Regions from separate parts of the Paenibacillus sp. S-12 genome, predicted to be linked through region 1. Evidence: riboswitches for the same ligand, from Rfam matches in the RefSeq annotation. Region 1 holds a riboswitch; each other region holds the start of a gene.

Region 1 (7,713 bases):
GAACGACAAGTTGCCCTTACCTTCGATGACGCACCAGATAATCGAATTACACCGCTTGTCTTGGATATATTGAAGGAGCACAATATACAAGCCACCTTCTTCCTTGTAGGCACTCGTGCCAAGGCATATCCGAAGTTGGTCGAACGTATGGTTCGCGAAGGCCATATCATCGGCAATCATTCGTACAACCATCCGTTGTTGACGAGGCTCACGCTTCCTGCCTTTGAGCATCAGTTAAAGGATACGGAACGGATTATTGAGCAGTCTATCGGATATAAACCGCGTTATTTCCGTCCGCCATATGGCGAGATAAATGAGGAGCAACTGCGATGGGCAGGAGATAACGGGTACTTGGTCGTCAATTGGGACGTAGATTCAAATGACTGGAGAGGTTTGAGCGCATCACACATATTGCAGAATGTCATGCGTGAAGTTCGTCCAGGCTCCATTATTTTGCAGCATGCAAGCGGTAGCACACAGAATGGGTATTTGCATGGAACCGTAAAGGCACTCCCTTCTATAATTAAGCAGTTAAGGGAGCGCCAATATGAATTCGTTACCTTACCGGATTTGCTTCAGGATCAGAAGGAGAAGAAGGAGTAAATAAAACAAGCCCCGCCGAATGGCGAGGCTTGTTATTCAATTGCTGGTATTAAGTATGATCTACTTTATAATAGTAGATATTATTTCAACACGTACACTTTTACGTCTTGCACGCCGAATGTGTTGCCTGTCTGTTTACTTACCGGTACAAAAATGTCAACCTTTTTCCCCTTGATTGCACCGCCGGTATCTGTAGCTACCGCAACCATTCCGCCTGTTGGCAAGTGTTTGAAATCATATCCCGTAATATACAATTTCGTACCCAGTGGAATGACTTTTGGATCCACTGCAACTGTACCAAGTTTCAATGCGTTGCCCAAAGCATCTACCGCACCCCATTTTCCGTTTTCACTCGGATGGGCCGTATATGCTGTAGCACGCATATTTAATGTCTTTTTATATGTTGCTGTACGTCCTGAGGACATTTGAACCACATTTTTAGGAGCAGCCTGTTGAACTGCCTTTTCATTATTTGAAGCCGAAGCCGTCTTCACTGCCTGTCCGTTATTATTTGCTCCACCCAAAGCATTACCGACTGGCATACCTTCCAATACAGACTTTTGAACAACAGGTCCTGGAAGCTCGATGGAAAGACCACCATACAAATTTTTAGGATTGATTGTCGGATTTGCCGACAATACAGATTCAACACTCATGTTGTATTTCTTAGCAATTGAATAAAACGTTTCTCCCTCTATTACCGTATAGGGCTCCGCCTGTGCCGGCAAAATTTGAAGAATGGACGCAAGTCCAAGTAAAGCAGCTGTAATCGTTACTGTAATTCTTTTACGCATGTTTTCCTCCTGTGCATTAGCCTGCGGGGTTAGTTGTCGGATTCGGGTCAAGGAGTTCCCCTACGCTATTCCATTTGCGGAATAAGCGATTCACCCCAAGGTGTTCGGTAAAATATTGAACACCGGTCAATAGTCCCCCGTACGGGTGTGTCGTTTCGGCTCGGATTGCATCATATCACAATTTTGTAACCTGTGCGCAGGAATATGATGGTAAGTTTCTGGAACCCGCGCCCCCCAATGGTTTGAAGCTTCGAAATTTTTTTATTTCATAACAAATTTGTAATCCCAGATGACATTTTTGTAATCTTTATAGACCTATCATAACACATATTTCTGATTTGTAAACGAAAACGCTTTCAAATGGACTTAACAAAAATAGGCACCCCTGATTTGGATGCCTTTGTGATGTAAGCTATTTATAAAACTCTACTTAAGAAATCTTTCGTTCTTGCATGTGCCGGCTGGTTGAAAAGCTGCTGTGGAGAGCCTTCCTCCACAATATTGCCGCCATCCATGAACAGAATCCGATCTCCCACCTCTCTTGCAAAGTTCATTTCATGAGTTACAATGACCATTGTCATTCCTTCTGCAGCTAATGATTTCATAACCTCAAGAACTTCACCAACCATCTCTGGATCTAACGCAGACGTTGGCTCATCGAACAACATTACATGAGGCTGCATAGCAAGCGCACGAGCAATGGCTATACGCTGCTTCTGTCCTCCGGACAGTTGTCTTGGATAAGCATTTGCCTTATCTGCCAGTCCAACCTTGCCAAGCAGTTCAATTGCCAGTTTTTTAGCATCGGCTTCAGGCACACTTTTGACCTTGATCGGTGCAAGTGCAATATTTTGGAGCACAGTCATATGAGGAAATAAGTTGAATGATTGAAAAACCATTCCCATTTTCTCACGTGTCTTATTTATATTATGTGACTTGTCCGTGATGCATTGACCTTCAAATAATATGTCACCTTTGGTTGGTGTTTCCAGCAAATTAATGCAACGAAGGAGCGTACTCTTTCCAGATCCACTTGGACCAATAACTACTACCACTTCACCGCGATCGATTGACAAGTTGACACCCTTTAAAATATCTAATTTACCATACGATTTGTGCAAATTCCGAATCTCAATCATGCTCGCTCAACTTCCTTTCCAAACGTGCTACCACTTTCGATAATGTAAAGGTTAAAATCAGGTAGATACATGCCGCTCCCAGCAGCGGCCCCATAGCCGAATAGATTTTGGCACGGATGATGTTTGTCTCAAACATCAAGTCCGCAATCCCGATCGTACTTACAATCGAAGTTTCCTTAATGATCGTAATAAATTCGTTCCCAATCGCCGGTATAACGTTGCGAAATGCTTGTGGAAGGACGATCAGCCGCATTCCCATCGACTTGGACATGCCGAGTGAACGAGCTGCTTCCAACTGTCCATGGTCAATAGATTGAATGCCTGCTCGGAAGATTTCAGCCAGATACGCTCCACTATTCAAGGAGAGGGCAATTGCCCCAGATGTCAAAGCCGTAAACTCTACACCATATTCCGCGAGACCATAATGAATGATGAATAATTGTACAAGCAGTGGTGTTCCACGGAATACTTCAATATAAGTCACTGCAAACCATTTCAGCGGCTTAATTTTCGACATTCGCATTAGTACAATGGTGACACCCAATAACAGCCCGAATAAGACAGATATCGCGGACAACAGCACCGTAATGCCAGCACCAGATACAAACCCTAATTTATATTTCCATAACATGTCGATCCAATCGAACATGACAACCTACCCCTTCCCTACGCATAACGGCTCATAATCTGTATTTCTTCTATAATAAAGAGAAAACGCCCCTCACTGGTTGGATTCCCAAGAGGAGCGAACACGTCACATACGTAAAAGCATTGACCGTCATTGTTAAGCGACAGCCGCTGTTTTATTGCTGTTCCGCCAGTTGTACCGCTTGTGTAATATATTCGTCCAGTTTCCCCTGCTGCTTCAAGCGTTCAAGCGTTTTATTCACTTCATCGCGCAGCTTCACGCTGCCCTTGCGAACACCGATCACATACCCTTCGCTCGCTGGCTTCAGCTCAACAGGCGCGACAGCAACCTCCTTGCGGTTTGCCGCAAATGCAGCTGCTACAGGCTTCTCAACGACAACCGCTTCTAAGCGATTTGCTTCCAACGCCAGCACGAGATCATTTACTTTATCCAGCATTTCCTTCTTTGCATCTGGAATTTGCTGTATGACATTCTCGAATGTCGATCCGAGCTGTACGCCAACTTTTAGTCCCTTCAAATCCTCAGGTGTCTTGTACTTGTCCTTATCAGCTGCACGTACAATGACTCCAGCTTCCGCCAAATAATAGGGTGTAGAGAATTCCATTGCGTTTTCCCGTTCAGGCGAAGGATCCAACCCCGCGATGGCAATGTCGATCTTGCCTGTTTTTAATTCCTCAGGCAGCGTCGTTAAAGATGTATCCTTAATCTCTAACTCTACGCCCAAATCCTTCGCAATTTCCTTTGCTATCTCAATATCGAATCCGACAATTTGATCCTTGCCGTCTACCGTTTTGCGAAATTCAAATGGTGGATAGTCAGCACTCGTGCCAAGTACCAGTTTCTTATTTTCTTGAACAGTTGCTAGACGGTCTTCTTTAGCACCGCAGCCAACTAATAAGGATAAAATGAGTGTGCATGCCGCAACAATTTTCAGTGATTTCATATCCTTCAACCCCGCTCATCATTTATGTGATTTCCCCGCTCGCAATTGGTGAGGTAACATCATTATACACATATATGCATAGTTATACAACCATTTTTTCGCAGGCTCATTACAACAAAATAGAGTAATAGTGCATAATTCTTTCATTTTATAATACATCGGTCAATTATGGTAATATAGAGGCTACAAATCATTCTTTTTTTGAGTTAGTGGCAAACGGATGGTAATCAAGGTTCGTCCCGGTGAGGATTGAATGACCAGTTGCCCTTCATGGCGCTCCACAATGCTGTAGCAAATGGACAATCCGAGCCCAGTCCCCTTTTCCTTCGTTGTGACAAATGGGGTACCTGCTGTATGCAATACATCTTGTGTAAAGCCAGGACCTTCATCTTCCACCTCTAGAACTACTGTGCCCTCTTCAGAACGAGTCCGAATGGTAAGAACCTGATTTTCATCCATTGCCTCAAGGCCATTACGGATGAGATTATGCAGAAGCTGCCTAATCTCCTTCTCATCCATTTCCATTTGAGGAACCAGAGCTAGATCCAATCGAATATCCTGGCAGCTCGCGGATGCTGTCGCTTGAACCAGCGGGTATAATTGTCTAATGATTTCATTCATACAATGGGGGCGGAACTGAGCAATCTTATGTTTGGCCAGGGACAAATATTCAGTAATGATCGAATTTGCACGCTCAATTTCCTCCAACATCGTATGAAAGTAAAGATGTTCATTCGCATGCTCCGGTTTATTGCGCAGAAGCTGCAAAAATCCCTTTATAGTCGTTAGCGGGTTCCGTATTTCATGACCGATTGCAGCAGCCATCTCCCCCACAACCTGCAAAGCGCTCATACGCTTTATTTCCTGTTCCATCTTAGCCTTCTGACGCAATGCTTCGCTCATTCGATTCATATCAGAGCCAAGCATGCAAAATTCGTTATTTGAGTCGATGCAAACTGTACCTTCATAGTTCCCGTTTGCAATTCGGTGTGAGGCACTCACTAATTGATCCAGCGGAAATACGATCAGTCTGCGTATCCACCAGTTCATAAGGAAATAAATCGCTACAATATTAACGCTAATCGTGGTCAGTGTGACAATCCATACATGAATAAGTACATTGTTGATTACACTCGCAGGCAGCATAATCATCGCTCTCCAGTTCGCTTCCTCCAGCGTTACAGAACTTACATACATTGAATTTCCATGATAATCATCCAAAATAAAGGCATCCTGTTGATCTCCTAATTTGCGCAGCAAAGAAACTGCATCTTCATTAAGATCAGTGTATATATTGTCATAAACGCTTCTATCTTTGTCAGGGTCGTATAGTAAATCACCTTGAAGGGTAATTAGTAGAATCTTGCTGTTGGGGTGCACACTTAGCTTACTTGCTAACTGCTTCAAATCGCCATACCGTATATCAACTCCGGCTACACCGAGCAGTGTGCCTCTTGAATTGTATATAGGTGTGCTGATGGATATCATTGGTTGGTTGAGATAAGGGTCGATATAAGATGCTGTCAGGTGGGTTCCATTCTTCTTTACGGCACCATGATAATAGTCATATCGCGGATCGTCTCGATACTGGGGCAATGACTCATCCACATGATCTTGTCTATAAAAATTTCGAAGCTGGCCTGCCTCATCGTATCCATACCATGATGCAAATTTGTCTGCCCATCGAGAACTGGATTGCATCGTAAACCAATAGCCAAATAAAAGCTCATTAGGCTGACTCGCATACCATTCCGTCACTTGGTCTAACTTGGCTTTAATACGACTAGAAGTACCGAATATGCCTTGAATGATTCTCGCATAGGTTTCTACCATAAGCTTGTGGTGACGAATGGCCGCTTCAACTTCATTAGCGGCCATTCTAGCTTGGTTCAAATAATTGTTTTGCAGGCTTGTTTCAATGATCGAGCGTATAGCTTCATAGGAAAAAGAAAAAATAATGGCTAACGCAGCCACTAGTGTTATCACTATGCGGGCGCTAAGCTGACTTTGTATCGTTCTAAACATAACATCCTCCGATTGACAATTGTCAGGACGAGATAACGCTGTCAGTTATAGTCTGGATGATATGTACGCTCGCAGCTCTTCCAGGTCGAATGGCTTCGAAAAGAAACCAATCGCACCAGCCGCCTTCGCTTCGTTGACTTTGTCCGCATCACTATAAGCAGACATCATGATAACCTCGGTATCTGGACGCATCGTACGAACCGTATGCAGAACATCCAGCCCATTCATATCAGGCAGGCTAACATCCATAAGCACAATTCTGCTCGGACATTCCCGCATCGAGTCTAGCGCTTGCTCTCCCGTCTCTGCCTCTCTTACCTCTAGCGGCAGCTCTTCCAGCGCTTCCTTCAATAGAATGCGGATAGACAGCTGATCTTCTACAACAAGTATAGAACAATGGCTCGCCACATCCTGTCCTTCGTCCATATCCCTGTGATTGGGCGAACTGTTGACTGCTATAGCTGGAGCTTGTTCAAGTGAACGGGGACGCTGCTTACTTATAAAGTATAAATAAATAATAAATGGGACAGACGCGGAAAATAACACGAAAAAAAATAGTTCCACAATCCTATCCTCCTTCCGATGAGGACGACAACAATCGAGTTATTACGACAACGATAAGGATGATTATGATTCATATTATAGTATGTTTTGTCGAAGTAAGATATGCTATTTTCTTATTTTTCCGAAAAAAAAGACCTTTACATGAAAATTATCACGTAAAGGTCTCATGAACAGGAATTTTACAACAAAAATCATGAATCCATAGATTGTTCTGTTTCAATCGGCATCCGAATTGGCAAAGAGACGATAACAGTCGTCCCTACACCAGGTTCACTTTCAATGGACATTTCTCCTCCATGAGCCTTAACTAACTCGTATGTGATGGCAAGCCCCAATCCAGTACCGCCATGACTAGGATTAACCTGATAGAACTTGTCCATTACTTTAGTCAAATGTTCTTCGCTTATCCCGATTCCCTGATCCACAATCCGAACAACCACCTTTTCAGCATCCCAAGAGGTGTGAATCGTGATTACAGATTCTTCTGGCGAAAACTTGACCGCATTATCAATTAAATTCAAGAAAACCTGCTTTAAACGATTCGGATCGGCGTTCAGCATCTGCTCATTTCCTCTAACCCGCTCTTCCAATCGAATTTGCTTCTTCTCGGCCTTCATTTTTACTTGTAGGATCGTGTCTTCGATAATCGTAGCGATGGACACTTGTCGCCAATGGAATTGCAGCTTATTCTCTTGCAGCTTTGAGAAGTCAAGCAATTCCTCAACAAGCCCAATTAATCGATCAGTTTCCTTATGAATAACATTCAAGCCCAACTTCGTTTCCTCTTGATCGAAGGAACCAGACAACAGAGTTTCGCTCCATCCCTTGATCCCCGTTAATGGCGTCCGCAATTCATGAGAGATGGAAGATACAAAATCATTCTTCAATTGATTGCTTCGAACAATCTCCTGAGCCATGAAGTTGAGCGTTTTAGACAGCTCCCCAAGCTCATACTTGTATCCATCCTTGGCCCTGACGTCGAATCGCCCGCGTGCC
Region 2 (7,713 bases), on a different contig from region 1:
TGGGTAGGAGTAACGGAGTGTGATACTCCCATATTCCCAGCTTACCGGAACCGTCAGCTCCATCTGCGGCAGCTGGCGGTTGCGTTCTATCCTTGCCAACCAACATCTACTCACATGACAAATTGTTCCCACATATAATGGACTTTCCGCACATGTCACAATTGAACACGAACGATGAGTAAAATCTATGACGTGAGAGCTCATTTCTATATGTTCCACTCAGGGAGGGTGTATGTAATGAAGGGCATCATTTTGGCTGGAGGCACGGGGACACGCCTCTATCCATTGACGAAGCTGATCAATAAGCACTTAATACCCGTTGGGAAGCATCCTATGGTCAGTTATGCGATTGAGCGTCTTCGCTCAGCGGGTATCACGGATATTTTCATGGTCATCGGCAAAACGTCAGCTGCGCTATATACCGAATATTACGGAAGCGGACAATCCATGGGGGTCAATATTACGTATGCAGTTCAAGAAGAGGCAGGAGGCATTGCACAGGCGCTGTCGCTAGCAGAGCCCTATCTTCCGCCAGATGAAAAATTCGTTGTCTTGTTAGGAGACAATTTATTTTTGGATAATTTAACGCCTTATGTAGACGAATATCGCAATCAGGATCTTGGGGAAGCGCGTATTTTGCTTAAGAAGGTCAAGGATCCGCATCGATATGGCGTACCGATTTTCGATAAGGAGCGCCAGGATCGCATTGTAAGAATCGTTGAGAAGCCGAAAGTCCCTGCTTCCTCTTATTGTGTAACCGGCATTTACATGTATGACACTCATGTATTTGAGCACATTCGGTCGATCGCCCCTTCTACCAGAGGAGAACTGGAAATTACAGACGTGAACAACTGTTACGCCCAAGCTGGCAAGCTGCATTACAATTTGCTGGAGAAATGGTGGATCGATGCGGGGACATTTGATTCCTTGTCTGAGGCATCGCAGCAGCTATGGGAGGTGCAGTTATGACGCATGTGCTGGTAACAGGCGGCATGGGATTTATCGGGAGCAATTTTATCCTCTACATGCTGTCCCAATATAGCAACTTACGCATTACGAATCTGGACGTTCTGACGTATGCAGGCAATCCTGATAACTTGGAAGAGGTGTCGTCTTCTGAGCGCTATCGGTTCGTTAAGGCAGACATTACAAATCACGTGCAACTGGAGCGTATTTTCGCTGAAACGGCTTACGATGCGGTTGTGCATTTTGCGGCAGAATCCCATGTTGACCGAAGTATAGCTGATCCAGAGGCGTTTGTTCGAACGAATGTATGGGGGACGTTTCAACTGCTGGAGGCTGCCAAACGGCACAGAGTCTCGAAGTTTATCCATGTCTCCACAGATGAAGTGTATGGATCGCTTGAGGATACCGGGTGTTTCACGGAAGAGTCGCCACTTGCACCTAATAGCCCCTACTCCGCATCCAAGGCCGGCTCCGATTTGCTTGCCCGCGCGTATGGGCAGACGTATGGACTGCCTGTTGTTATTACACGCTGCTCGAACAACTATGGACCGCGGCAATTTCCGGAGAAGCTGATTCCGACTATCATTTTGCGGGCATTGCATGACGAGCCGATTCCTATCTATGGAGACGGATCAAATGTACGGGATTGGCTGCATGTGACAGATCATTGCACTGCGATTGATTTTGCTTTGCGAGTGGGCAAAGTCGGTGAGGTATACAACATAGGTGGTCATAATGAACGGACGAATCTGGATGTCGTGAGGATGATCCTTCAAGTGCTTAATAAGCCGGAATCTCTTATTACGTTTACTTCGGATCGTCCAGGACATGACAAGAGGTATGCTATTGACCCTAGTAAAAGTGAGCGAGAATTAGGCTGGCGTCCCCAAATTGAGCTTGAACAGGGGATGCGCCAGACGGTTGCATGGTATGTATCGAATCAAGCATGGTGTGAGCGAGTGCGCTCTAATGCGTATTTAGAAAGCCGCTAGTTTTTGGTTCAAGCAAGCAGCGGCTGCCTTCAACGAACAAGAGTGACAATTGGTAAAACGATAGAAAGAGGGGCCGAATAGATATGTTCAAAAAACGCCGACCGTTGCCGCGAACATCTCGGCAGACAAAGGCTCAAGGCCAGCGAATAGCTCGCCATTTACTAGGAAAGCGCAAGGGTGAAAGGCTGACTGAACGTTATGAATACGGCTATTCGCTCGGATATATAGAAGGTCTTCAAGCTGGACAGGAGAAGTATGGTGAGCAGTTTGAGGGTACGAGTATAATCATACCTACTTACAATCAGGTGGATGTTCTTGAACAGTGTGTAGACAGCATACGCGCCTATACGGAAGTGCCTTATGAGATTATCGTCGTTGACAATGCGTCTACGGATGGTACATCTGCTTTTTTGAATAAGAAATCCGGACAATTTCGGTTTTATATTCATGAGAAAGTTAGAGGATTTGCTGGTGCTGTGAATACAGGATTGATGATGTCAAAAGGCACGTCGATATGTATTTTGAACCCAGACACGTTCGTTACATCCAATTGGCTGACGAAAATGCTGGCATGTCTGAATAGTGATCTTGAGATTGGAATGGTTGGCCCAGTGACGTACGTTCTGGATGAGAAGCAGCAGCTTGCGGATACCGATGAACAGATGGAAAATTTGCATCACTATCATTCAGAATCCACTAGCCCTGTTTTGGATCCTAGTAAATGGAACAGTGCTGATCATTTGGAAAGCGGTTGTTTATTGTTCCGTCGTAGCTTATTTGAAGAGACTGGCTATTTTGACGAGGGCTATGGTCATGTATATTATGAGGTCGAGGATTACAATGTCCGAATCAGGCTTAGTGGTCGGAAGCTAGTCGTCGCTCAGGATACATGCATATATCAGGTTGTCAGTAAAGGGACAACTGCATCTGGGGATCAATCTCAATCCACAAATGATAATTATGCAAGTCTGTTCCAGAAAAAGTGGCGGAACCCTTATAATTGGATGCATCGTGTTCGTGAACGTTATGGCAAACAAAACGGTGAACGCTGCCAGACATTCTATCCGACTCATGTGGCTGTGGCGGGATTGTCAGAGACTGTCTATTGGATTGAACAGGGTACCAAGCATCCGGTTGAAGGGAACCTAACCATCCCGATCGTAAGCGTAAGTCAGGTTGATCTGAGGGGATGGCCGACAGGATCAACGGTAGACGCGGAAAGCGTGACGAAGAAATGGAAGGAATCACATACAGAAGATGGGGGAATCGCGGAGGGCAGTGTGTTTACTACAGAATCCGGAAGGTATTATCAACGACAAGGGGATCTATACAGGGAATTCATGAGTGAGCATGCTTTAACGCGCTGGGAATTGACTGAGAAAGTAGTGGAGCGTACCGAGATCGACAAGGAAGCCCTTGAGGAAGGGCTCCCCATTATGGCAGCTCCAGAAATTCATTTGCATCTGTTATAAATGAGTCCGTTAAGCAGCAGTTGAATGGCGGCAGAAAGGGGGAGAACACGATTGGATAAAATGAAGCGGATACGGAAAATCCGACAAACGGATAGACAATTGTCGGGACTGAAGCAACGTATTCGACACCGAAAATCTAAGCTGACAAAGAAGACGCATTCGAACATTTATAAGGGAGCTGAAGCAACTGCGTATCGAGATGGCTTCGAAGCCGGGTTTGCCAAGGGGTTCGAAGATGGCCATCACCTGATATATTCCAATCAAGTATAGGATCAAAGACAGTCTGACGCTTGCGAAGCAAGAGGAGGGCTGTTTTTTGTGTTTTATGACATAAAGTCTTCGGTGATGGCATCCCCTTTTGAATTGCGAATTTCGCTGTTTTCAACATCTCCCTAATTGTAACGATCTCTTATTTTGGCCGCACCTCAAGCTGAATGACATCCAACGTAGAACCTCCTTGCAAAGGCATGGAAAGCCACATGCGTGCAATATGAACTCCTAGGGCGCGGGGAATAATTGATTCCCACATGATGCCGCGCTGCTGCTGCTCCCACTGGGAAAAGGCGCGCTGCGCCCGTTGGAGTAAGTGCTTATTGATCCTGCTAGGCATGTAGTCGGCATGGAGCTGAGCGGGCTTCATTCGAACAAAAACAAGCTCGTCAGATATATAAATTTGTGTATCTTGCGGCTGGAATAGCTGTTCGCCATGCAGGTCGTTCCAAATTTTCCATTGTTCTGTAAGCTTGTATTTTTGGGACTCGCCAAGCTCTGCGTATGACATTCTGTCCATCCTCCTGTATTTGTATTGAAGCGCTACACATATGCATTGAATCTGTCTGTACCGACGGCAATGGGAAAGCCATTCGATCGTATTGCGTATCCTACCTTTTGGCACAAAGATTGTAAATAGATGCCAATCCATGATTTTGAAATGAATTGTCAAGCAAAGCGTTTACATACGGGTATTTATTTAAATTTCTTTGTTTTTCTCATGAAATCATCGCCGTACAAGCAAAGTGGAGAAATTGCGAGGTAATAAGGCTGTAATGAGAGATAAGATGGGATTAGTTCATCACAATTGCTTGGAAATGGAGAAATTATGGTTTTCATTTCATTTACAGCAGGAGGGGGAAAGGCGTAAGATTCAGTTCAGCAACAACAACGATATCCGTTGCGTCTCAATCGCTGAATTGCGCAGAAAGCGGAAGCGGGGGAACCAATAAAGCGAATGCAGAGCTGAGTAATAGTCAGCAGCCAACGTTCGCATGGGGTGAATCCGGTACAGGAATCGATTCCTGGCTGGTAGGGCGACTCTTCGCGCCCGAATCCGTCAGCTAACCTCGTAAGCGTACGGGAGAGGCGCGCCTGATCAGATGGCGACGTACCTCTTTCTTGCAAGCAGGGCTTCGGACAGATGAACAGGAGGAAATGGATATGTACGATGCGGACCGGGTCATTGCAGTGTTCGCAGGCTGTGAGATGGGAATTGACTTTATACGCCAATTGAAAGGAGCAGGATATTCGATAGCGGGTATCGCCCATAATGGACGGTTGGCGAAGCGATTGGAAGGTATTGGAGTTACTCCGGTATGTCGAATCAATACGACGGAGCCGAAGGCGTGGGCTGTGCCTCATGTTCCAATTGGCCGAATCTATGTATTTGAACAAAGCTTTGCACTATCCTGCCGGCTGCTTCAAATATGCCGACAATGGACGACGGAGCCGATCACAATCGTAACGAAGCGTCATCATCCGCAGTCGATTTACCGATTGCTTGGTGCGAATTACGTCATTTATACGCAATCGGATCAAGTATCATTTTTACTATCTGATATCATCTAATTTATCCATATAGGCAATGCTCACCGCTGAATCCCATTCATGGGAACGGGGGAACCAACGTTCGTGCGCCAACTGTACATTTACAGTTCGCGCAAGGGGTGAATCCGGCACAGGAATCCGTTCCTGGCTGGTAGGGCGACTCTTCGCGCCCGAATCCGTCAGCTAACCTCGTAAGCGTCCAAGGAGGCAGCCTTTATTTCGTCGTGGAACAATTACGCGTACGTTTATTTGACAATGCGTGAGTGAAGCCACACGGAAAGGGTCCCTCTTTCCGTGTGGCTTTTTGTGTTGCCTGCGCGTTCTTATTGAGCCAATAAGGCTTGATAAGAACGGGATCGCGGCAGCATTGCCTGTAAGATGAGAACCTTATTCAGGAGGAGGAAGGGACAATGTTTGATGCAGTCATGATGATTCTTATCGCGCTGCTTGGACTGAGCGTATTGGGAATTCTCCATTGGTGCAAGGCGGAAGTGGAAGAACGAGGTGATCGCTCATGATGATCGTCTTATTCACCTTGATTACGGCTTTGTTCATTTACTTGTTATATGCCTTAGTCAAGCCGGAACGATTTTAGTTTAGGCAGAATCATTGTTGATATTTGTACATTAGAGAAGGGTGGAACGGAACGATGAGTGCAATCGAATGGATCGCCATTGGAATTACCTTATTGCTTGCCTTGGCGATAGCGCGTCCGATCGGAATATATATGGCAGGGGTGTTTGATAATAGCGGAGCTCCAAGACCGCTGGACTCTGTATTTGGGCCGATAGATCGATTTTTATTTACATGTTTCGGCATTAAGGACAAATCGCAAAGCTGGAAGGCATACGCCTTTACGGCAGTTGCCACCAACGTGCTGATGATTGTGGTGACATATGCAATATTCCGCCTTCAAGGGGTATTGCCGCTTAATCCGAATGGGATTCCGGGCATGGAACCGGGAGTGGCATTCAATACGGCGATCAGCTTCATGGCGAATACGAACTTGCAGCACTACAGCGGTGAAAGTGGGCTGTCCCTGCTGTCGCAAATGATGGGCATTATTTTCTTAATGTTCACGTCTCCTGCTACAGCTCTTGCGGCAGTGATGGCGATTATTCGCGGTTTGACTGGCAAACCGCTCGGCAATTTCTTGGCAGACCTTGTACGTTCGATTACGCGTATTTTCCTGCCAATTGCGATCGTTGCCAGTGTGCTGTTCATCTGGAATGGGGTACCGCAATCCTTAAGTCCAATGGAAAGTGCAGTAACTGTTGAAGGAGCAGAGCAGCACATTCCGCTTGGCCCTGTAGGAGCTATGATGTCGATTAAGGAGCTTGGCAACAATGGTGGCGGCCACTTTGGAGCGAACTCTGCTCATCCATTTGAGAATCCGAATGGTGTGACGAATTTAATTCATATTTTACTCATGCTAATGCTGTGTACAGGACTTCCATTTACCTACAGCCGTATGGTCGGCAACAAGAAGGAAGGACGAGTTCTATTCGTCTCGATGGCGATCCTGTTCCTAATTATGCTTAGTTCCTCTCTTACGGCGGAATATATGGGGAATCCGGTATTGAACGCTGCGGGATTAAGCGGACCTGGCAGCATGGAAGGGAAAGAAGTACGCATTGGCGTTGCTCAATCCTCGCTATATTCGGTCGTTACGACTGCATCAGAGACGGGCGGCGTCAATAATATGCATGATACGCTGACACCGCTTGGCGGCTTGATCCCGATGGCGAATATGATGCTGAACACCGTATTCGGCGGTGTTGGTGCAGGCTTTATGAATGTGCTGCTGTACGTCATGATTGCCGTATTCCTATCCGGTCTCATGGTCGGACGAACACCTGAGTTTCTGGGACGCAAGCTGGAAAGCCGGGAAATGAAGCTGCTGGCAGTTACTTTGCTGGTGCATCCGATCCTGATTCTTGTACCGACTGCGATTGCAGTTGCTACACAGGCGGATACGCTGTCCAATCCAGGGTTCCATGGATTGTCTCAGGCGTTGTATGAGTTTACGTCCTCGGCTGCGAACAATGGTTCCGGCTTTGAAGGGTTGGGCGACGCAACACCATTTTGGAACATTTCCACAGGGATCGTCATGTTCTTAGGGCGCTATGTATCGCTCATTACTCTGCTGGCAGTAGCCGGTTCGATGGCGAAGAAGCAGCCGATTCCGAATACAAGCGGTACGTTTCAAACGAATACGGCGCTGTTCGGTATCGTATTTGTCGGCACAGTGCTTATTGTAGGTGCTCTGACGTTCTTCCCGGCAGTCGTGCTTGGACCGGTCGCAGAACATCTGACGTTGTGGAAATAAGGGGGAACGGAAAATGAGAACGGAAAAACAGATGAAAACACCCGCACCATATGAACCGGCGCGCAGACATACTACAGATACGAAGGAACGGAGCATGTTCCAAGGCAGCTTAATGCGGGCAGCCTCGATTGAT
Region 3 (7,713 bases), on a different contig from region 1:
TTCTCCGTAACAACCGCTTAGTAAAGACATGACAATGATCAGTGCAATTCCACGCTTCCACTTCTTTTTCATGCTATCTCTCCTTTTCTGCTTATACAACGGACAGACATGCTGTTTTGTGACGGGGCTGCCAAAATTAAGGCTTGGGAAAGTCGTTGATTTTAAAAAGTGCCCTTTATATAAAGAAGCGGTCAGCATTCCGAATACTGCCACTTAATTTCTGACATTTGTCATATGCAGTTGATGACATCGTACACTAATTGGTTCAACTACGACTGCCGTACAATACTTACATAAGCAATACGGCAGGTGAACAATCAGCGCTTACAATACAGCAAAAAAGAAAAGTAAAGGATGATCATAGATGACATACGCAATCGAATGTACCAACCTTGTAAAGCAATTTGGCGGCTTTCGCGCTGTAAACAATATCGATCTCCGCTTTGAGCGTGGACAGATTAGTGCACTGCTTGGCCCGAACGGTGCGGGCAAGACAACGACGATTTCCATGATCCTTGGATTGCAAAAGCCGACATCAGGGGAGATCAAGGTGCTTGGCCAACCTGCGGGGACGAAAGAACTTCGGCAGCGGGTAGGTGCCCTCATGCAGGATGTAAAGGCGGCGGACGGCTTGAATGTTGCGGAGGTATTAAATTTGTTCCGGAGTTACTATCGCAACCCGCTTCCGCTATCCAGACTGCTCGACCTATCGGGTCTGCATGCAGAAGCCAAGCGGCGCGCATCCTCGCTATCCGGCGGACAGCGTCGAAGATTGGCCTTCGCACAAAGCCTGGCCGGCAATCCCGAGCTTGTCCTGCTCGACGAACCGACGGTCGGCATGGACGTAGAAGCACGCGATCGCTTCTGGGATACGGTTCGCGCTCTGTCGAACGACGGACGTACCGTTGTGCTTACGACACATGACTTGGAAGAAGCTGATGCAGTATCTGACCATATCGCCATCATTGCAGGAGGGGCGGTAGCGGCCAGCGGAACCTCACAACAGCTCAAGGCGCAAACGACACTGCGGACAGTGTCCTTCAGCTTACAAGTCGAACAGCAGGACGAGGCGCTCATGCAGCTTCCGGGTGTCGTGAAGGTAGAACGTGCATCGGGTAAGATTCGTATCCACGTTCGGAATACAGATGAGGTATTATCCGCGTTGATGCAATCCGGCTGGGGCGTACGTGATATTGATATCCAATCGGCTAAGCTTGAAGATGCCTTCCGTACAATTACAAAATCGCATGAAGCTGCACGTGAAATTATATAACTGCCTACGGTCTACAAATAAACGGATTAGGGAAGAGAGTTTCCCCTCACATATCGAAAAATCGAATCATTTATCAGGAGGAATTATTAATGTTGCAAGCTCAAATCAAAGCAGAGAGTCTGCGAATTATGCGCAGTCCATTCTTCTTACTATTCTCGCTTGGCATGCCAATCGCTTTTTATTTCTTGTTTGCTAGTTTAAATGGTGCATCGAAGTCTATTGAATCAACGACATATGGGGCCTTTTCGTTAATGTCGATGACTGCATTCAGCCTGATCGGCACGGCAATGAGCCAGTTCGGCATTCGCTTAGCATACGAGCGTCGTGACGGATGGACGCGTTTGCTTCGCCTAACACCGCTCTCTCCATCGGTATGGATCGGAGCTAAGATCGTATCGCATATGCTGGTGCATATGCTGGTCATTCTGATTATTTTCCCTGCTGCCTACTTTGCCTATCATATTGAGCTTACTGCTGTACAATGGATGACATGCGGATTGTGGCTGTGGCTTGGAAGCATTCCATTCCTCGCGATCGGCTCGCTTCTTGGAACGATGAAGAGCGCTGACGCATCCATTGCGGTTGCTAATATTTTGCTCATGGGTTTTGCCATCATGGGGGGCTTGTGGATGCCGCTGAAGACATTGCCGGGCTGGATGCAGGCAATTGGGGAATGGCTGCCATCCTACCGTTATGCACATGGTGCATGGAATATGCTTGCTGGCAGTAGTCCTGCACTGCTGGATTGGGCTATTCTACTGGGCTGCGGCATTATCTTCATGGTAATATCGAGTTATATCTTCAACAGACGGGAAGCGATGTAAGTGAACGTAGGTAAGAAGAGATTATTTCCCGAAAAAGAGGGGGTAGAGCCTTATATCTCCCTTGCCAACTTATGTGTGCCTATTTTTTTCCTGCTGCGTGAAACCTCTGCCAAGTTTTGGCTGGGGTTCACGCTGCTTCTGTTTCTCGTGATCGCATTTTGGCTGCAGTACCATTATGAGAAGCAGGTATTGCTATGGTTGACTGTTCAGGTTGTGATTATTCTCATGTTTATCCTATTCTATCACCCTATGTATGCTTATATGGTGTTCATGATCGCGCAGATGATAAGCAAGCAAAAAACAACAGTTATTTTGGGTATAGCTGCTGTCATGACAGTAGGCATTATAATAGGGTTATTTCAACGCTTGGATACCATAACCGTATGGTCTTCCCTGCATACGCTGTTGTTGCCGCCTTTGTTCGGTATCCTATTCATGCCGTTCATCATGCAGGCAGCAGGGCAGTACAAGCAGATGGCGGAACGATTGCAGGCTGCTACGTCACAGCTTGAGCGAATGGCACAGCAGGAAGAGAGACAGCGCATTGCGCGGGAATTGCATGATACACTTGGACATACGTTGTCTTTAATTACGCTGAAGAGTGAAGTGACAGAAAAGCTGATTACACGTAATCCGGAGCGGGCAATTGCAGAAGCGAGGGAAATTCGGGAAACCTCGCGTGCGGCGTTGAAGCAGATGCGTCAGCTCGTAACTGAGATGAAGATCGTTAAGCTTGCAGAGGAATACGAACATGGCAGACAACTTTGCGCAGCTGCAGGAATAGAACTGAGCTTTCAGGAACGTGGAGAGGGTATCGCCCAACCTGCTACAGTCTCAACTATGGTATCCCGATTGCCGCTGTCGGCTCTGCAGGAAACGATTCTAGCCATGTGCTTTCGGGAAACGTTAACGAATGTTGTGAGGCACAGCCAAGCCAAGTGCTGTACTGTATTGCTTGAAGTTGAGGAGTCCTTAGTACGATTGAATATTGCAGATAACGGTGTAGGTATTAATGAGCATCAGCTTAAGCAATCAAGTGGGACGGGCATGGCAGGTCTCAGGCAGCGTCTGCAGCTTGTAGATGGAACACTTGTGGTAGATTCCGCCCCTCACAAAGGGACGGCATTATCGTTAGTTATACCTCGCGTTATTCGTGATGGGAAGGAGAGAGAAGGGCAATGATCCGAGTAATACTTGGAGAAGATCAGCAGATGCTGCGCAGTGCATTAGCCACCTTATTGTCCCTTGAAGGTGATATCGAAGTGGTTGGTCAAGCGGAGAATGGAAAAGTTGCGCTGGAATTAATAGAGGAGCTGCATCCCGATATTGCTGTATTGGATATTGAAATGCCGCTCATGACGGGGCTGGATGTTGCGGATGCGGTCAAGAAAAAAGGATGGGCATGCCGAATCATTATGCTGACAACATTTGCTCGCTCGGGCTATCTCCAGCGTGCAATGGCATCCAGTGTAGGGGGGTATTTACTTAAGGACAGCCCAAGTGATGAATTGTCGGATGCCATTCGCAAAGTATACGCGGGCAAGCGGGTGATGAGTCCCGAATTGACACTAGCGGCTTGGGAGGATCCTTGCCCTTTGTCTCCAAGGGAGAAGGAAGTGCTGAAACTTGCAGAAGAAGGGCAGTCCATGCAGGATATTAGTGCAAAGTTGTTCTTGTCCTACGGAACGGTACGCAATTATATGTCAGATGCGCTCAGTAAAGTCGGAGCGGGCACGCGAATTGAGGCCATTCGAATTGCGCGGGAAAAAGGCTGGCTGGACTAAATAAACAACTGGATGTACAAGATACAGGGCGGCGTGGACGTGAGACGTTTCCTGCAAGTCTTGTCTTATTCAGGTGTGACCCACCATAAACGAATATTTAGCTCATTTTCAGTTTCATTTCAGGATTAACGAACATACTATAGCCATCCCTTACATAAGGAGGTGGAACCAATGAAACGCAATTCAACCGTAGCAGCATGGACATGTCTGATGCTTCTGTTGATGGCATCGCCTGCAGCAGCGCAAAGCAGCAATGGGGAAAATGCTGTGTCAGATAAGGCCAAAGGCCAGACTGCCGTAAGTGTAGCCGCAACGAAGGTAGGACAGTCCAATGCGAAGCAGCAGGATTCGGAGACAGACAAGCAGTTAGAGCAGATACAAGCTCAGATGAAAGAGCTCCGTACAGAAATGAAACAGCTTCATGAGAAAAAGGTTCAATTGCTCGCCAAGAAGCATGGCATTTCGACAGAAGGGAAAAGCAGCAAGCAAATTCGTCAGGAACTGCGTGAGAAATTGGGCATAAAAGGACGACTGTTCCACGAGAAACATCACGATAACGGGAAGCCTGTCGAGGATCGTCAAACGCAGCTTCAGCATGAGGAAGAAAAGCATAAGGCAGCAGCAGACGCAGATGGGCTCACACCAGAAGAGATAAAGGCGAAATTCCAAGAATTAAACGGGTCAGCCAAATAAGTGTGCAGCGCCGATACAAGTATGCTGAATATCCAGATTTTAAATATTGGGACATGCGCGGCAGCGTATGTCCCTGTGTTATATAGGCTAGGAAATTGTGCAGAAACCAAAAGGTAATGATTTCGTAAATATATATAGAAGCATGAATCATTGGCATGCAGAGCTGCATAGGATAAAGGAGCCGAAATGTTACGGATGCGAGGGGATTAAATGAAACAACCCGACGAAAAGGCGCGTAGCGCTTCTCATCGGGTTATGCAGTCGTTCAATAATATTAAGAGTGCAGGAAACTAGTAAGCTATTTATCGTCTGTAGCAATAGACGAAAAGTCATTCTCGCTCAAAACTCGACGAGCACCTACATAGCGCTTCTCGTAGTAGTCCATGCTTAGGCTGTCGATGCGCGTACCCTTGCTAGTCGAAGCGTGTGCGAATTTGTTATCGCCTACGTAAATACCGACATGAGATACACCGTTGCCGCCGCTTGTGTCAAAGAAAACTAGGTCTCCTGGACGAAGCTCGTCTTTGCTTACTTTGTCGCCAGAGTCGAATTGCGACGAAGATGTGCGAGGGAGATCAATTTCGAACTTTTTGAACACGTACTTGGTAAATCCAGAGCAATCAAAGCCACTCGTTGATGTTCCACCATACTTGTACGAAATGCCTAGCAAACCGTCAATCGTGTTGTCCATTTTGGATGCTGCGAATGTGCTTCCCGCTCCGAGCGATGTAAACAAAACGCTCAGCCCGAGTACCGCTGTAACTAGCTTCTTCTTCAAAGGGAAAGCTCCTTCCGTGCCTGCGAGGTTAGCTGGAGGGTTCGGTTGAAGGACCCCTATGATCCCTGTGTTTCAAGATCAATTCACCCGTAAAAACTGGTTCCCCCGCTTTCCGGACTATCCGGAAATTCGGCAATCTGGTTTTGGGATATGTATTGCTGCGTGCGATAGTAACAATTTTGCAAGAGTTAGTGCCGCTTTCATGACAAAGTTGTAATAAATCTAGATTTATTGTAACAGACGATTTTTCCTTTGACAAATATTTTTTGTCCTTGACACGAAAAAAACTTGTCAAATCAGCGTTATTTTTCGCTGATAGACAAGTTTTTTATTTTTCTTATGCTGCTGTGCATCATTTCATCGTAACGCCTTGTAACTTTTGTAATGTTATCACTTCATGATGTCCTTATTTTCATTCCTATCTATTCATTACTTCTTGATCTATTGCTTCATTTATTTTGTTTATTTCATTTGCTGTTCAGCTTCCTGCCATACCGCATGACGAGCAGATAATCCCCACATTTTCAGCATAGTCATAATTGCAGGCAGCGCCTGTTGAATAATGAGTGCGGTAATGCCTGTGAACATTGCGGCAGCGGATGTAGACATAATGCCTATTCCAATTGTAGTTCCGATAAATATTAGAGATAGCCCGAGGATGGGCAGCAGGCGCCGCGTACCAGCCGTCACAGAGCGAATTAATGGTGTATCTGATGCGGCACCAAAGTTCAGGAACAGGAAAAGTTGGTGAACGAGCCAGCCGCCAATAAGCCAAGCGATTGCAAAGGGGGCTATGGCCATAAGCAAGGAAGTAAGAGAATTCGATGTTGACAGTGCATTCGCAGTATAGGGAACGAACCATATGGCAGGGATCGTGATGAGGAGAACTTCTAACAAATATAGGACAAGCATGGGCTTCCATACAAGCTTGATACCTTGAAAGAAGGCCAGCCCCTGCTGCTTGGGACGTGACATAGCATGGAATACGCCCGCATGAATAAAGGGCGTAAGCAGCAAATGGATGGCGATGAAGCCGATAAGGGCCCAAAAGTATGGCATATAGTCATTTGTCTTCATTAGATGGAATTGGCTTTCTGTTAGAAAGAGCTGCTTGCTCATTTCAGTAGGTGCAGGATCTGGGTAGCGGCGCAGGATAGGCGTCACGATTCCATCGACGAAACGGTAGAGGAAGAACCCCCATAACAGTTGGTACAAAAATAGAATAATCCAAATGTAAATATGATCTTTGCACCAATTCCAGCCTGATCGAACATAGGTTTTCACGCGATCACCACCCCAGAATGTTCGTAATTGCTTCGATTACCTTGATAACGGACAAGTTAACCCGCGTACGAATAGGTTCGTCGACATGAGCACGCATGTAATTGTTGATATGCTTGTTTTCGACGACAATAGTGTACAGTGGATCGACCATTACCCAGCTAAGCGGTGTTTTATGGGTTATCGTATACTGAATTCGATCTCCTTCTCCATTCCATGACTTGCGTGTTGTAGTTCCATCGGTAAATCCAAACACGATTGGAATAGAAGGATAATTGGCTCCCAGCTTGCGAATGTGAACAGTCGCTTCATATTTGATAGAGCCATTTGCTTCAATCGTACGAGATTCAATATTTTCTACAGCGAAGTCTGCCATTTGACCGTTGTACACATATTGTTGGAAGAAATCAATCCACTTGCGATTCGTTACCTGTTCAACGACGCGCTGGAAATCGGCTGTTGTTGGATGCTTGAAACGATATTTCTGCGTATAGGTTTTCATGATGCGGTTCATCATCTTTTCTCCAACCTGCTTCTCAATAGCGAGAAGAACCAGCTTGGCACGCATGTACACATTTTCCGCGTAATGATCTTGGTTGTTGTATCGCCAAGCTTCCAGCTTGAGTGGAGCCGGATCTGTAATATAGCTCGCTTGTACCGCATTATTAGGATGTACGCCGAATTCCTGTTCCATCAGCTTATCTTCCGCATAGGAAGTAAAACCTTCATCAAGCCAAGCTTCTTCAAATTCATTAGACGCAAGAATTCCATAGAAATATTGATGCCCAATTTCATGAATGACGGTTCGCTCCAAGTCATAGCCTGGACTCTCATCTTCTGCCCCAAACGCTGTTATCAAGGTTGGATACTCCATACCGCCGGCTCCATTACCTGCCTTAGGTGGAACGACAATGGACAAGGTGGAATAAGGATATTTGCCGTACCATTCGCTGAACTTCGATAATGCGGTCTTGGCAGCGTAGAAATATCGTTCCTTCAAATCCTTATGCTTCGGATCCAAATACAGCTTGATTCGAACTCCTGGAACTTGGCTGGAGGAGAATGGTTCTTCAAAATAAA

The links. Region 1 has a riboswitch for cyclic di-AMP ahead of NO352_RS11620 (3D domain-containing protein). Riboswitches for the same ligand answer to the same signal wherever they lie in the genome.
Region 2: linked by a shared signal. The riboswitch ahead of NO352_RS02345 (hypothetical protein) and the one ahead of NO352_RS11620 (3D domain-containing protein) in region 1 are both predicted to bind cyclic di-AMP.
Region 3: linked by a shared signal. The riboswitch ahead of NO352_RS22435 (C40 family peptidase) and the one ahead of NO352_RS11620 (3D domain-containing protein) in region 1 are both predicted to bind cyclic di-AMP.

The regions. Positions count from the first base shown of each region.
Region 1 covers NZ_JASIUF010000012.1:56,805-64,517, forward strand. Annotated here, with positions in the region: gene NO352_RS11615 (polysaccharide deacetylase family protein) at 1-603, shown strand, start outside; gene NO352_RS11620 (3D domain-containing protein) at 684-1,397, opposite strand; cyclic di-AMP (ydaO/yuaA leader) riboswitch at 1,400-1,568, opposite strand; gene NO352_RS11625 (amino acid ABC transporter ATP-binding protein) at 1,814-2,536, opposite strand; gene NO352_RS11630 (amino acid ABC transporter permease) at 2,529-3,185, opposite strand; gene NO352_RS11635 (transporter substrate-binding domain-containing protein) at 3,340-4,128, opposite strand; gene NO352_RS11640 (sensor histidine kinase) at 4,312-6,153, opposite strand; gene NO352_RS11645 (response regulator) at 6,199-6,717, opposite strand; gene NO352_RS11650 (sensor histidine kinase) at 6,909-7,713, opposite strand, start outside.
Region 2 covers NZ_JASIUF010000004.1:9,756-17,468, forward strand. Annotated here, with positions in the region: gene NO352_RS02315 (WIAG-tail domain) at 1-7, shown strand, start outside; gene NO352_RS02320 (sugar phosphate nucleotidyltransferase) at 238-969, shown strand; gene rfbB (dTDP-glucose 4,6-dehydratase) at 966-1,958, shown strand; gene NO352_RS02330 (glycosyltransferase family 2 protein) at 2,042-3,430, shown strand; gene NO352_RS02335 (hypothetical protein) at 3,482-3,700, shown strand; gene NO352_RS02340 (hypothetical protein) at 3,840-4,211, opposite strand; cyclic di-AMP (ydaO/yuaA leader) riboswitch at 4,604-4,794, shown strand; gene NO352_RS02345 (hypothetical protein) at 4,865-5,272, shown strand; cyclic di-AMP (ydaO/yuaA leader) riboswitch at 5,287-5,464, shown strand; gene kdpF (K(+)-transporting ATPase subunit F) at 5,769-5,846, shown strand; gene kdpA (potassium-transporting ATPase subunit KdpA) at 5,901-7,580, shown strand; gene kdpB (potassium-transporting ATPase subunit KdpB) at 7,675-7,713, shown strand, end outside.
Region 3 covers NZ_JASIUF010000024.1:37,115-44,827, forward strand. Annotated here, with positions in the region: gene NO352_RS22405 (ABC transporter substrate-binding protein) at 1-72, opposite strand, end outside; gene NO352_RS22410 (ABC transporter ATP-binding protein) at 365-1,273, shown strand; gene NO352_RS22415 (ABC transporter permease) at 1,363-2,097, shown strand; gene NO352_RS22420 (sensor histidine kinase) at 2,098-3,279, shown strand; gene NO352_RS22425 (response regulator transcription factor) at 3,276-3,881, shown strand; gene NO352_RS22430 (hypothetical protein) at 4,053-4,574, shown strand; gene NO352_RS22435 (C40 family peptidase) at 4,873-5,352, opposite strand; cyclic di-AMP (ydaO/yuaA leader) riboswitch at 5,356-5,497, opposite strand; gene NO352_RS22440 (carbamoyl transferase) at 5,815-6,636, opposite strand; gene NO352_RS22445 (M1 family metallopeptidase) at 6,641-7,713, opposite strand, start outside.